2 regions of the Pantoea sp. NSTU24 genome follow, and region 2 is predicted to be linked to the other one. Evidence: predicted binding sites of a transcription regulator. Region 2 holds the regulator's gene; the other holds the start of a gene.

Region 1 (5,803 bases), 3.3 Mb from region 2:
AGAGGTTTAAAGCAGATGGCGCTATTTATCAATTTGTTTACATCGCAATTACAACCTGCCTCACAAAATCCTTGCTCTGTGCGTTTTTTCATCAGCGGCTGCGGTCAGAATCGCCGCCACGGCCAGGCATGACGCTTTGCGCTGACGGACCATTCCGTTAAACTTGCTGCGATTAACCTCTCCTACAAAAGGACACCCCTATGTACCAGGACATCATCCGCGCTGAGCTTAATGAAGCTGCTGATACGCTGAACAAATTCCTCAGTGACGATGCCAATATCCATGCGATCCAGCGTGCTGCGGTGCTGCTGGCTGACAGCTTCAAAGCAGGCGGCAAGGTGCTTTCCTGCGGTAATGGCGGCTCACATTGCGATGCGATGCATTTCGCTGAAGAGCTGACCGGCCGTTACCGTGAAAACCGTCCTGGTTATCCGGCCATCGCCATTTCTGATGTCAGCCATCTCTCATGCGTCAGTAATGATTTCGGTTACGACTATGTCTTTTCACGCTACGTCGAAGCGGTAGGGCGGCCAGGCGATGTGCTGCTGGGCCTTTCCACCTCTGGCAACTCCGCCAACATCATCAGGGCGATTGAGGCAGCGCGTGCGCAGGGGATGAAAGTGATCACCCTGACCGGTAAAGATGGCGGTAAGATGGCGGGCAGTGCCGACATTGAAATCCGGGTGCCACACTTTGGTTATGCCGATCGCATTCAGGAGATCCACATTAAAGTGATCCATATCCTGATGCTGTTGATCGAAAAAGAGATGGTGAAGTAATTGCGCTGGCCTCCCGCTTACGGGAGGCGGCTTAATCTAAGGCGGTGGCTATGTGCGAATTGCTCGGGATGAGCGCCAATGTTCCCACGGATATCTGTTTCAGCTTTACCGGACTGGTTCAGCGTGGCGGTGGAACCGGGCCTCACAAAGATGGCTGGGGCATTACCTTCTATGAAGATAAAGGCTGCCGTACGTTTAAAGATCCGCTGCCGAGCTTTAACTCGCCGATTGCGCGTCTGGTGCAGGAGTACCCCATTAAATCGCACTCGGTGGTGGCACACATCCGCCAGGCGAACCGGGGTCAGGTATCGCTGGAGAATACGCATCCGTTTACCCGCGAGCTGTGGGGCCGCAACTGGACCTATGCGCACAACGGCCAGCTCAAAGGCTATCGCCAGCTGGAAACCGGCACTTTCCGGCCGGTCGGCGAAACGGACAGTGAAAAGGCATTCTGCTGGATCCTGCATCAGCTGGCCATGCGCTATCCGCGCACGCCGGGCAACTGGCCTGCAGTGTTTCGTTTTATCGGGGAGCTGGCGGGAACGTTGCGGCAAAAAGGGGTGTTTAACATGCTGCTGTCAGATGGCCGTTATCTGATGGCTTTTTGCTCGACTAACCTCTTCTGGATCACCCGACGTGCACCCTTTGGCCGGGCGCAGCTGCTGGATCAGGATGTGGAGGTCGATTTTCAGCAGCACACCACGCCGCATGACGTGGTGACAGTGATTGCGACGCAGCCGCTGACGGCCAATGAAACCTGGCAGCGGATTGCGCCAGGTGAATGGGCCTTATTCTGTCTTGGAGAGCGCCAGGAATGAGCGTGAAGCGGCTTCGGGACTGGCTAAAACCGGTGCCGGGCTGCTGTTCATCACATATTTTCCGCTGGCGACGTTCACTACCGGCGGCTGGTGATACTTCGCAAAGTAAGCGTATCCCGGCTGCAGCTGCTGCCAGAAACTGGCGTAGGTGGAGTAGCGGTGACGCTGCATATTGCTGTCAGTCATCCGGAACGGATAAATACTGATGCTGATATCCTGCTGACCGTTACGCAGCGCGGCATTCACATACGTAAAAATCTCATCCATATAGGCGTTGGTCATGGCATAGCAGCCAATTGACTTACAGTCGCCATGAATCATCAGGTAGTTGCCGCTGTAGCCCTGATTCCGGTCATACTGATTGGGAAAGCCGATGTTGATCGCGCGATAAAAGCGGCTGTCCGGCTTCAGCTGATTCAGCTTCACGTTGTAAAAACCTTCCGGGCTTTTGAAATCACCTTCGCGGCGTTTCGGGCCGAGGCCACCTGAAAAATTACAGATGCGGTAGGTATCCAGCAGGCGGTATTCGTTACCAATTTTGCCGTAAAGTTCGAGTGTGCGTTCTTCCTTGAAGATCTGGATATAAACCGGCGTGCCAAGTAACTGTTTCTTTAATTCTTTACTGACCGGTGCCGCCGTCTGAACGGGTTCGGGAGTCATTGCCATGCTGAGGGCTGGCAGTAAAATCATCGCAAACAGGAGTGCGATTTTGCCCATGCTGTGTGTACCTTGAGGTGAAGAGAACATGACGCAAATTGTGCGTCTCTGCTTGCATTATCGGAACTGTCCGCTACCGCAGCGCAACATTAAACATTGTCTGTTTTTTTAGCAAGACGCTCCCCGCCAAATTCGCGAATTACGGGCAGATAATCGGCCAGAAATTTGTAAACGTTAATCCTTAACGTAACAGAGATTGCAGTTAGTTCCGCCGACTGTATACTTATCCAGTGCCGGAGGGGGTATGCGTAAAATCATTCATGTCGATATGGACTGCTTCTATGCCGCGGTGGAGATGCGTGATAATCCCCAGCTGCGCGATATCCCGATCGCCATCGGTGGCAGCCGCGAACGCCGCGGCGTAATCAGCACCGCCAACTATCCGGCCCGCAAATTTGGCGTACGCAGCGCGATGCCCACCGGCATGGCGCTTAAACTCTGCCCTCATCTGCGTCTGCTGCCGGGCCGCTTTGACGCCTATAAAGAAGCCTCTGCGCAGATCCGCGATATCTTTACCCGCTATACCCCGCTGATTGAACCGCTTTCGCTGGATGAAGCCTATCTGGATGTGACCGACAGCCCGCACTGTCACGGCTCCGCAACGCTGATGGCGCAGGCAATCCGCGCCACCATTTTCCGTGAAACCGGACTCACCGCCTCAGCCGGAATCGCCCCGATTAAATTTCTGGCAAAGATCGCCTCAGACCTCAACAAGCCGGACGGCCAGTATGTGATCACGCCGCCTGAAATGGCGGATTTTCTGCTGACCCTGCCGCTGGTAAAGATTCCCGGCGTCGGCAAAGTGTCTGCCAAAAAGCTGGAGGAGATGGGGCTGATGACCTGCGGTGACGTGCAGAAAGCGGATCTGGCGCTGCTGCTGAAACGCTTTGGTAAGTTTGGCCGGGTGCTGTGGGAGCGCAGCCACGGCATTGATGAGCGGGGCGTGATCGTGGAGCGCGAGCGTAAATCACTGGGCGTTGAGCGGACCCTGGCGGAGGATATCAGCGACTGGCCGGCCTGCCTGGAGATTATCGATTTTCTTTATGCCGAGCTGGATCGCCGTCTGACGCAAATCCGACCTGATAAGCAGGTGGCGCGTCAGGGCGTCAAACTGAAATTCAGTGACTTTCAGCAGACGACCCAGGAGCATATCTGGCCCGTACTGAATAAAGAGGACATGATAGCCATCGCCCGCAAGGCCTGGGATGAGCGTCGTGCCGGGCGTGGCGTGCGGCTGGTCGGGCTACATGTGACGATGGTCGATCCCCAGCTTGAGCGTCAGCTGTTACTGGGGCTGTAACGGTCCCCTTTTATTTGCTGTTTTTCGCTGCCAGAGTTGCAAACCACGGCGCGACGAAGTCCTGATTATTGCCCCAGCCCGGAATGATTTTGTTCAGCGACGCGACATTCACCGCGCCCGGCTGGCTGCTCAGTTGCTGCTGCGAAATCGACGCGGCTTTGAACTGGTATGTCGCTGGCGTCTCTTCACCGGCAATCTTCTTCGCGACCAGGCGCATGTTGACCGCACCGATGGTTTTTGGATCGACCGCTACCGTCTGCACCCATGGGCTGTTTTTCTCGCGCATCAGCTGCAGATCCTGGTTAGAGACGTCGATGCTGTAGAGCTTGATCTCAGTGCGGCCATTCTCCTGCAACGCTTTATACGCCCCCTGGCTGAAGGCATCCCAGGCCCCCCAGATAGCGTCGATCTGACCTTTCGGATACTTCGCCAGAATCGCGCCGATCTTATTCGCCGTGTCACCCTGAACGTCGGTCGAAACCGCACCGATCGACTCAAGCTGGTGGATGCCCGGATTCTCTTTCAGCAGTTTTTCATACACCACCTGACGGCGTTCCATTGGCGGGAAGCCGGCGACCCACAGTTTGACGATCTTCGCCTTGCCGTGGAAGTCACCGATGAGCTGGCCCAGCGACAGCTGCGCCAGCGAGGCGTCGTCCTGGGCGGTCACGGTGACGCCCGGAACCGGGTTGTCTACCGGCGTATCGAACACCGACAGCTTAATGCCCGCGTCGGCAATCCGTTTCACCAGACCGCTGGCGTAGGGCGCCTTACCATGTGACAGCACGATACCGTCATACTTCTGGCTAATCGCCTGATTCACGAAATCCTGGAAACGCGCATCATCGCCGTTGCTCAGGAAGGTACTGACCTTAAAGCCCAGCTGGCGGCCCTGCTGGATCGCGCCGGCCACAAACTGAGTGGTATTGTCATCGGAGCCGAGGTTGCGGATCACGGCGATACGAATCGGGCCATTATGGCTGGCGATAGCCGCAGGCACCGGCGTCACGGTGTCCGCAAAAGCGGCGCTGGCGTTCAGCAGGCTCAGGGCCAGCAGCGAGAGTGTGATTTTTTGCATGGTTCTTAACTCCGGTAAACGCGCCTCAGCGGCGCTGGATATAGGTGATCGCCAGCGCCAGGGCCAGCACCAGTCCTTTAATAATGTCCATGGCATAGTAGGGCACGGAAAGCATCACCAGCCCGTTCTGCAGCACGCCGAGGATCACCGCGCCAACCAGCGTGCCGAGCGCATTCGGCTTGCCGGAACCGGCCAGCGAGAAGCCGATCCACGCCGCCGCGACCGCATCCATCAGGTAGCCGCTTCCGGCGTTGACCTGCGAAGAGCCGATGCGTGAGGCGAGCAGGATGCCGCCCAGACCCGCCAGCAGCGAGGCGATCACATACGCCAGTACCCGGTAGCGGGTGGTGCGGATGCCCGACAGGCGCGCCGCTTCCGGATTGCCACCCAGCGCATACATCCGGCGGCCATGTTTGGTCAGCGACAGCGCCAGCTGCGCCGCGACAGTGACCACCAGCATAATGATCACGATGGTCGGCACCTGACCGAGCAGGCCAAAGGCTGCCGGAATGGTGCCTTCAGCCATATCGCCGCTCGGCAGCACCATGTTCTCGGTGATTGAACCGCCAAAACTGTAGGTCATCGCTACACCCTGAATGACAAACAGGGTGGCCAGCGTCGCCAGCATGTCGGGGATACGCAGGATCACAATCAGAAAGGCATTGAACAGCCCGACCAGGGTACAGAGCGCCAGGGTGATCAGGATCGCGCTGGTGGTACCAAAGCCGTACCAGACAAAAAGCGAGATCACCAGCGCATTGGCCAGCGAGGCGGTCGAGCCGACTGAGAGATCAAAGCCGCCCACGGTCAGCGAGATCGAAACGCCGATTGCGATCACCGTCACGATGGCAATTGAGCGCAGGATATTGATGATGTTATTCGGCTCCAGGAAGCTGTCGGAAGCCAGGCCAAAGGCGGCGATCAGGATCACCACCGTCAGCAACATTCCCCACTTATAAAGGAAGTCGAACAGCTGGTGACGCCACGGCGTGGCGGTCAGATTCAGATGGGTTTCTTTGCTGCTCACGCAGGGGTTCCTCCGGTGGAATAGAGCAAAAGCGTCTCTTCGGTGACGTCCTGTGCAGCCAGCTCAGCCACAATACGTCCGTCC
Region 2 (5,803 bases):
GGTTGATTCAGAATGGATCTGATTTATCGTCAGTAAGGTTAAAAACGTGGGCTGAAACGCTGAACATGCTGTTTTAACAGGCAATTAATGCTGTTTTTGCAGGCAGAAGGCACTTCAGCACCTCGCCGCCAATTGTGATAAAATAACATCACTTATCCAGCGGAGAACTTTCATGACAACCATGACGACGCAGCAAATTTTGACTCAGGCCGAAAAAATGTGCCTGCAGCGTGGTGTGCGTCTGACCTCGCAGCGTGCTGAAGTGCTGCGACTAATGGCCGAACAGCCCGGCTCCATCAGTGCCTACGACCTGCTGGACCAGCTGCGGGTCAGTGAACCTCAGGCCAAACCGCCTACGGTTTATCGTGCGCTCGATTTCCTGCTGGAGCAGGGCTTTATCCACCGGGTGGAGTCCAACAATAGCTACGTAATGTGTCACCATTTTGAAGCACCGGCGCATACCTCGGTGATGCTGGTCTGCGACCGCTGTGCCGCCGTCACAGAAAAACAGGCGCAGGGCGTGGAAACTATTATCGCGACGCTGGCGGGCGAAGCGCAGTTTGCTCTGCGCCATAGCGTGATCGAAGCACATGGATTGTGCGAAAACTGTGCGGAAGTGGCAGCCTGTACGCATCATGAAAGCTGCGAACATGACCATCAGGATGAGGGAAAAAAGCGGGGAAAACGGGGATAGGCGTCAGGGCCTGAAGAGAGTTCCGGTGAGGGCTCACCGGAACAGAGGTTCGGTTACCAGCGGTAATCTTTATTGTGCGTTTCCCAGGCCGTTACTTCACGCTCTGCTTCATCTTTCGCATAGCCGTAACGCTCCTGAATTTTACCTACCAGCTGGTCGCGTTTACCTTCGATCACCTGCATATCGTCGTCGGTCAGCTTGCCCCATTTCTCTTTCATCTTGCCTTTGAACTGCTTCCAGTTGCCGCTCGCTTCATCTTTGTTCATGGCAGACCTCCAATCCTCGGGGTTTAATTATCTGGCTACTCATCATAACCTCGATACAAAGCGCTACTTAACTGCGCCCTGTAAAGTTAATTGTAGTCGCTTTATCCCATAAGACAGAACAATACAGAATAATCTGTATCCACCTGCGAGCCCGGCGGAATCAGGCCTCAAACCAGCTGTTGTGACGCCAGTGCCGCCGCCAGATGAGCCAGAGCGTCAGGCCGCGCAGCGCCAGAAAAACGGTTACCGCCAGCCATAGCCCATGGTTGCCCAGCAGCGGTACGCTCAGCAGCGTCAGGAAATAGCCTACGGCAGCCATCACCATGCTGTTGCGCATCTCGCGACCACGGGTTGCGCCAATAAACATGCCATCCAGCAGGTAACACCAGACGCCCGCCAGCGGCATGATGACCTGCCAGACCAGATAGCGGTCGGCGGTCTGTTGCAGCGACGTCAGCGAGGTCAGCAGCGTCACGATCTGCGGGCCAGCGATCGCATAGACCAGCGAGAAGAACAGCGCGACGGCCACCGCCTGACGACAGGCGGAATGCCAGACACGCAGCAGTTTACTGCCATCTTTTGCGCCATGCGCCTCACCGGCAAACGCCTCTACCGCATAGGCGAAACCATCCAGTGCGTAAGCGGTGAAGGTAATGAACATCAGTAAAACGGCGTTAACCGCGACCACGTCGGGGCCGAGTCGTGCGCCCAGCACGGTCAGCGACGCGAAACAGAGCTGCAGCATCAGGGAGCGCAGCATGATATCCCGGTTGAGGCGCAGCAGCCGGGCACTGTCACCGCGCCAGCTCTGTTTCAGCAGGGCTGGCGTGATGCCGTGCAGTTTCAGTACCCGCCAGACCATGATGCTGCCAACGCCCAGCGTAATATATTCGGCCAGCGCCGTGGCGGTGGCCGCACCCGCAACACCCCAGTGCAGCCCCATGACCAGCCAGAGATCGAGCACGATATTGACCAGATTCCCTACCACCAGCAGGATCACCGGCGCGCGTGCATACTGCACGCCCAGCAGCCAGCCCAGAATCACCAGGTTTGCCAGCGTAGCTGGCGCACTGAGCCAGCGGATCTGAATAAACCGTGCCGCCTGCGCCAGGACGTCGGGACTGCCGCCGACCAGCTGTGTCGCCAGCTGGATAACCGGATAGCGTAAGGCGATAAACAGCACCCCTGCCAGCAGCGCAATAATCAGTGGCTGGACCAGCGCCCGCGCCAGCGCCGTTTTGTCGCCCGCACCCAGCGCCTGGGCCGTAAGGCCCGTGGTGCTCATCCGCAGAAAAAGCAGCAGCATAAAGAGAAAACTGGTGACAGTGGTCCCGACCGCGACCCCACCAAGATAGACAGGGCTGTCGAGATGACCAATAACAGCGGTATCGACCACACCCAGTAAGGGTACGGTGATATTTGACAGGATCATCGGCAGCGCAAGCCGCCAGAGATTTTTATCGGTTGACGTAATAAAGCGCATTCGCCGTTCCGTGCTCAGTGTCGCTGCGCAAACAGGGCCGCGACAAAATTAGGGCAGACAGAATAGCATCAGAGAGGGCGAATGCACGCGGGCAGAAAAATCAGAGCCACTCGCCGTTGCGAACGACACCCACTGCCAGACCTTCAATAGTCAGCGACTGCGCACGGGTATCAACCACAATCGGGTCAAACTCACTGTTTTCAGGCAGCAGATGGACAATAGCCCCCTGCTTTTTCCAGCGTTTCACTGTGACTTCATCATCAATGCGCGCCACCACGACCTGTCCGTTACGCACATCCTGGGTTTTATGCACGGCGAGCAGATCGCCATCCATAATCCCGATATCTTTCATCGACATTCCGCTGACGCGCAGCAGGAAGTCAGCCGACGGCTTAAACAGGCCCGGATCCACCTTGTAGTGGGTTTCGATATGTTCCTGCGCCATGATTGGCTCACCGGCAGCGACCCGGCCAATCAGCGGTAAGCCTTCAGAGGCTTCTTCTTCCATCAGCAGACGGATGCCGCGCGAGGCACCGGACACGATCTCGATGACGCCTTTACGCGCCAGCGCTTTCAGATGCTCTTCTGCCGCGTTCGGCGAACGGAATCCCAGCTGCGCGGCAATCTCGGCACGCGTAGGCGGCATGCCTGTTGAAGTAATATGGTCGCGAATCAGGTCATAGACCTGCTGCTGCCTGCTGGTTAATGCTTTCATCCCGCCCCCTGGTTGTTTATACAGTCGCTGTGAGTATATACAGGTATTGGCGAAATGGAAACCGATTGTCCCGCAAAACGCGGCTTCCGACGCGATATGGAACGCTTATCGCAAATGTGACCAGAGCAGCGCGATCCAGACAAACAGAGCCAGCAGAATGGTGATTAGCACCGCGGCCGATCCCATATCTTTCGCCCGACCAGCCAGGGGATGATGCTCCTGACCAATGCGATCCACCACGGATTCAATCGCGCTGTTAAGGATTTCAACAATCACTACCAGCACCACCGATCCAATCATAAGGATACGGGAAACCACATCCACATCCAGCCAGCAGGCGATGACGATGGCAACCAGCGCGGCCAGCGCTTCCTGACGAAATGCCGCTTCATGCTGCCAGGCGGCACGCAGCCCCTGCCATGAGTAACCTGCGGCTTTAACTATTCTGATAAGTCCGGTGGCATTATTTGCCATGATGGGGGAACCCTTTCATCGTATTGACGTCAATGTCTGGGCTGCGTGCAATTAGCACCACCACAGATCTTCGCTGCGCTTTCTGGTATGCTTGCGGCGCTTTGCTAACAAGAGGCTTCATGTTGTCTATGTCAGGTTGGCGTAAACTTTATTACAAACTGCTTAATTTACCACTGTCGTTTTTGGTAAAAAGTAAGGCCATTCCGGCCGATCCCGTTTCAGAACATGGCCTGGATCCGACCCGGCCTATTATGTATGTTTTGCCTTACGATTCGAAGGCCGACTTACTCACTTTGCGCGCCCAGTGTCTGCGACACCATCTGCCCGATCCGCTCTCTCCGCTGGAGATTGACGGTTCGCTGCTGCCGCGTCACGTCTTTATTCACGATGGCCCGCGCGTCTTCCCCTATTTTGTGCCCAGCGTCGAATCCGTGAAAATCTTTCACGACTATCTCGATCTGCATCGAAACAATCCCACGCTGGATATTCAGATGCTGCCGGTCACCGTGATGTTTGGCCGCGCACCAGGGCGTGAAGTTCAGGGAGAAGCGACACCACATCTGCGGGTCCTGAACGGAGTACAGAAATTCTTTGCCGTCATCTGGCACGGGCGCGACAGCTTTGTCCGCTTCTCGCCCACCGTCTCGCTGCGCCGCATGGCAACCGAACACGGAACGGACAAGTCGATCGCCCAGAAGCTGGCCCGCGTGGCCCGCATTCATTTTGCCCGCCAGCGGCTGGCCGCGATTGGCCCGCGTTTACCGGCGCGTCAGGATCTGTTTAATCGTCTGCTGCAGTCCAAAGCGATTGAGAAAGCGGTAGAAGATGAAGCGCGCAGCAAAAAGATCTCTCATGAGAAAGCGCAGCAGAATGCCATCGAGATGATGGAAGAGATTGCGGCCAACTTTTCCTACGAAGCGATTCGCGTGACAGACCGGGTAATGGGCTGGCTCTGGAGCCGTCTCTATCAGGGCATCAACGTCAACGGCGGCGAAAAAGTGCGTCAGCTGGCGCAGGATGGCCATGAAATCGTCTATGTGCCCTGCCACCGCAGCCACATGGATTATCTGCTGCTTTCCTATGTGCTCTACCATCAGGGACTGGTGCCGCCGCATATCGCAGCCGGAATCAACCTCAACTTCTGGCCGGCAGGCCCGATTTTCCGTCGTCTGGGTGCATTCTTTATCCGCCGAACCTTTAAAGGCAACAAGCTCTACGCCACGGTGTTCCGCGAATACCTGGGCGAGCTGTTTACCCGCGGCTATTCGGTTGAGTACTTTGTCGAAGGCGGCCGTTCACGCACCGGTCGCCTGCTGGACCCGAAAACCGGCACCCTGGCGATGACGCTGCAGGCGATGCTGCGCGGTGGAAATCGCCCGATCACGCTGGTGCCGATCTACATCGGCTATGAGCATGTGATGGAAGTGGGCACTTACGCCAAAGAGCTGCGCGGCGCGGCAAAAGAAAAAGAGGGCTTCATGCAGATGGTGCGTGGCTTACGCAAGCTGCGCAATCTCGGCCAGGGCTATGTTAACTTTGGCGAGCCGATGCCGCTGGTCAACTATCTTAACAAGCGCGTGCCGGAATGGCGCGATGCCATTGATCCCATTGAGCCGCAGCGCCCGAGCTGGTTAACGCCGACCGTCAATGATATCGCGGCCAGCCTGATGGTGCGGATCAATGAAGCGGGCGCAGCCAATGCCATGAACCTCTGCGTCACGGCCCTGCTTGCGTCACGTCAGCGCTCACTAACCCGTGAACAGCTGATTGAACAACTGGCGTGCTACACCCAGCTGCTGCGCAATGTGCCCTATTCACCCAATGCAACGGTGCCCGATCTCACTTCGGAAGCGCTGCTGGATCACGCAATGGGCATGAACAAGTTTGAGAGTGAAAAGGACAGCATTGGCGACATCATTATTCTGCCGCGTGAGCAGGCAGTGCTGATGACCTACTATCGCAACAACATTCATCACATGCTGGTAATGCCGTCGCTGATTGCCGCCATTGTTCAGCAGCATCAGACGCTGAGTGAAGCAGAACTGCTGCGTCAGGTGAGCCTGATCTATCCGATGCTGAAGAGTGAGCTGTTCCTGCGCTGGCAGACCGATGAACTGCCACAGCTGCTGACCGATCTGTGTCAGGAACTGGCGCGTCAGGGCCTGATTACG

The links. Region 2 encodes LexA, which represses DNA repair genes until DNA is damaged. Its sites were predicted from a motif close to TNCTGTATGTACATACAGNA; they were not measured.
Region 1: the regulator LexA is predicted to act here: its motif matches at 2,528-2,547, upstream of dinB (DNA polymerase IV).

What each region holds. Positions count from the first base shown of each region.
Region 1 is NZ_JBKIWZ010000001.1:248,927-254,729, forward strand. Features, by position in the region: gene lpcA (D-sedoheptulose 7-phosphate isomerase) at 201-779, shown strand; gene ACLHDD_RS01115 (class II glutamine amidotransferase) at 830-1,597, shown strand; gene dpaA (peptidoglycan meso-diaminopimelic acid protein amidase) at 1,568-2,314, opposite strand; gene dinB (DNA polymerase IV) at 2,559-3,614, shown strand; gene ACLHDD_RS01130 (sugar ABC transporter substrate-binding protein) at 3,625-4,692, opposite strand; gene ACLHDD_RS01135 (ABC transporter permease) at 4,718-5,719, opposite strand; gene ACLHDD_RS01140 (sugar ABC transporter ATP-binding protein) at 5,716-5,803, opposite strand, start outside.
Region 2 is NZ_JBKIWZ010000001.1:3,527,353-3,533,155, reverse strand. Features, by position in the region: gene zur (zinc uptake transcriptional repressor Zur) at 173-694, shown strand; gene ACLHDD_RS16750 (CsbD family protein) at 748-960, opposite strand; gene dinF (MATE family efflux transporter DinF) at 1,121-2,443, opposite strand; gene lexA (transcriptional repressor LexA) at 2,544-3,158, opposite strand; gene ACLHDD_RS16735 (diacylglycerol kinase) at 3,264-3,632, opposite strand; gene plsB (glycerol-3-phosphate 1-O-acyltransferase PlsB) at 3,761-5,803, shown strand, end outside.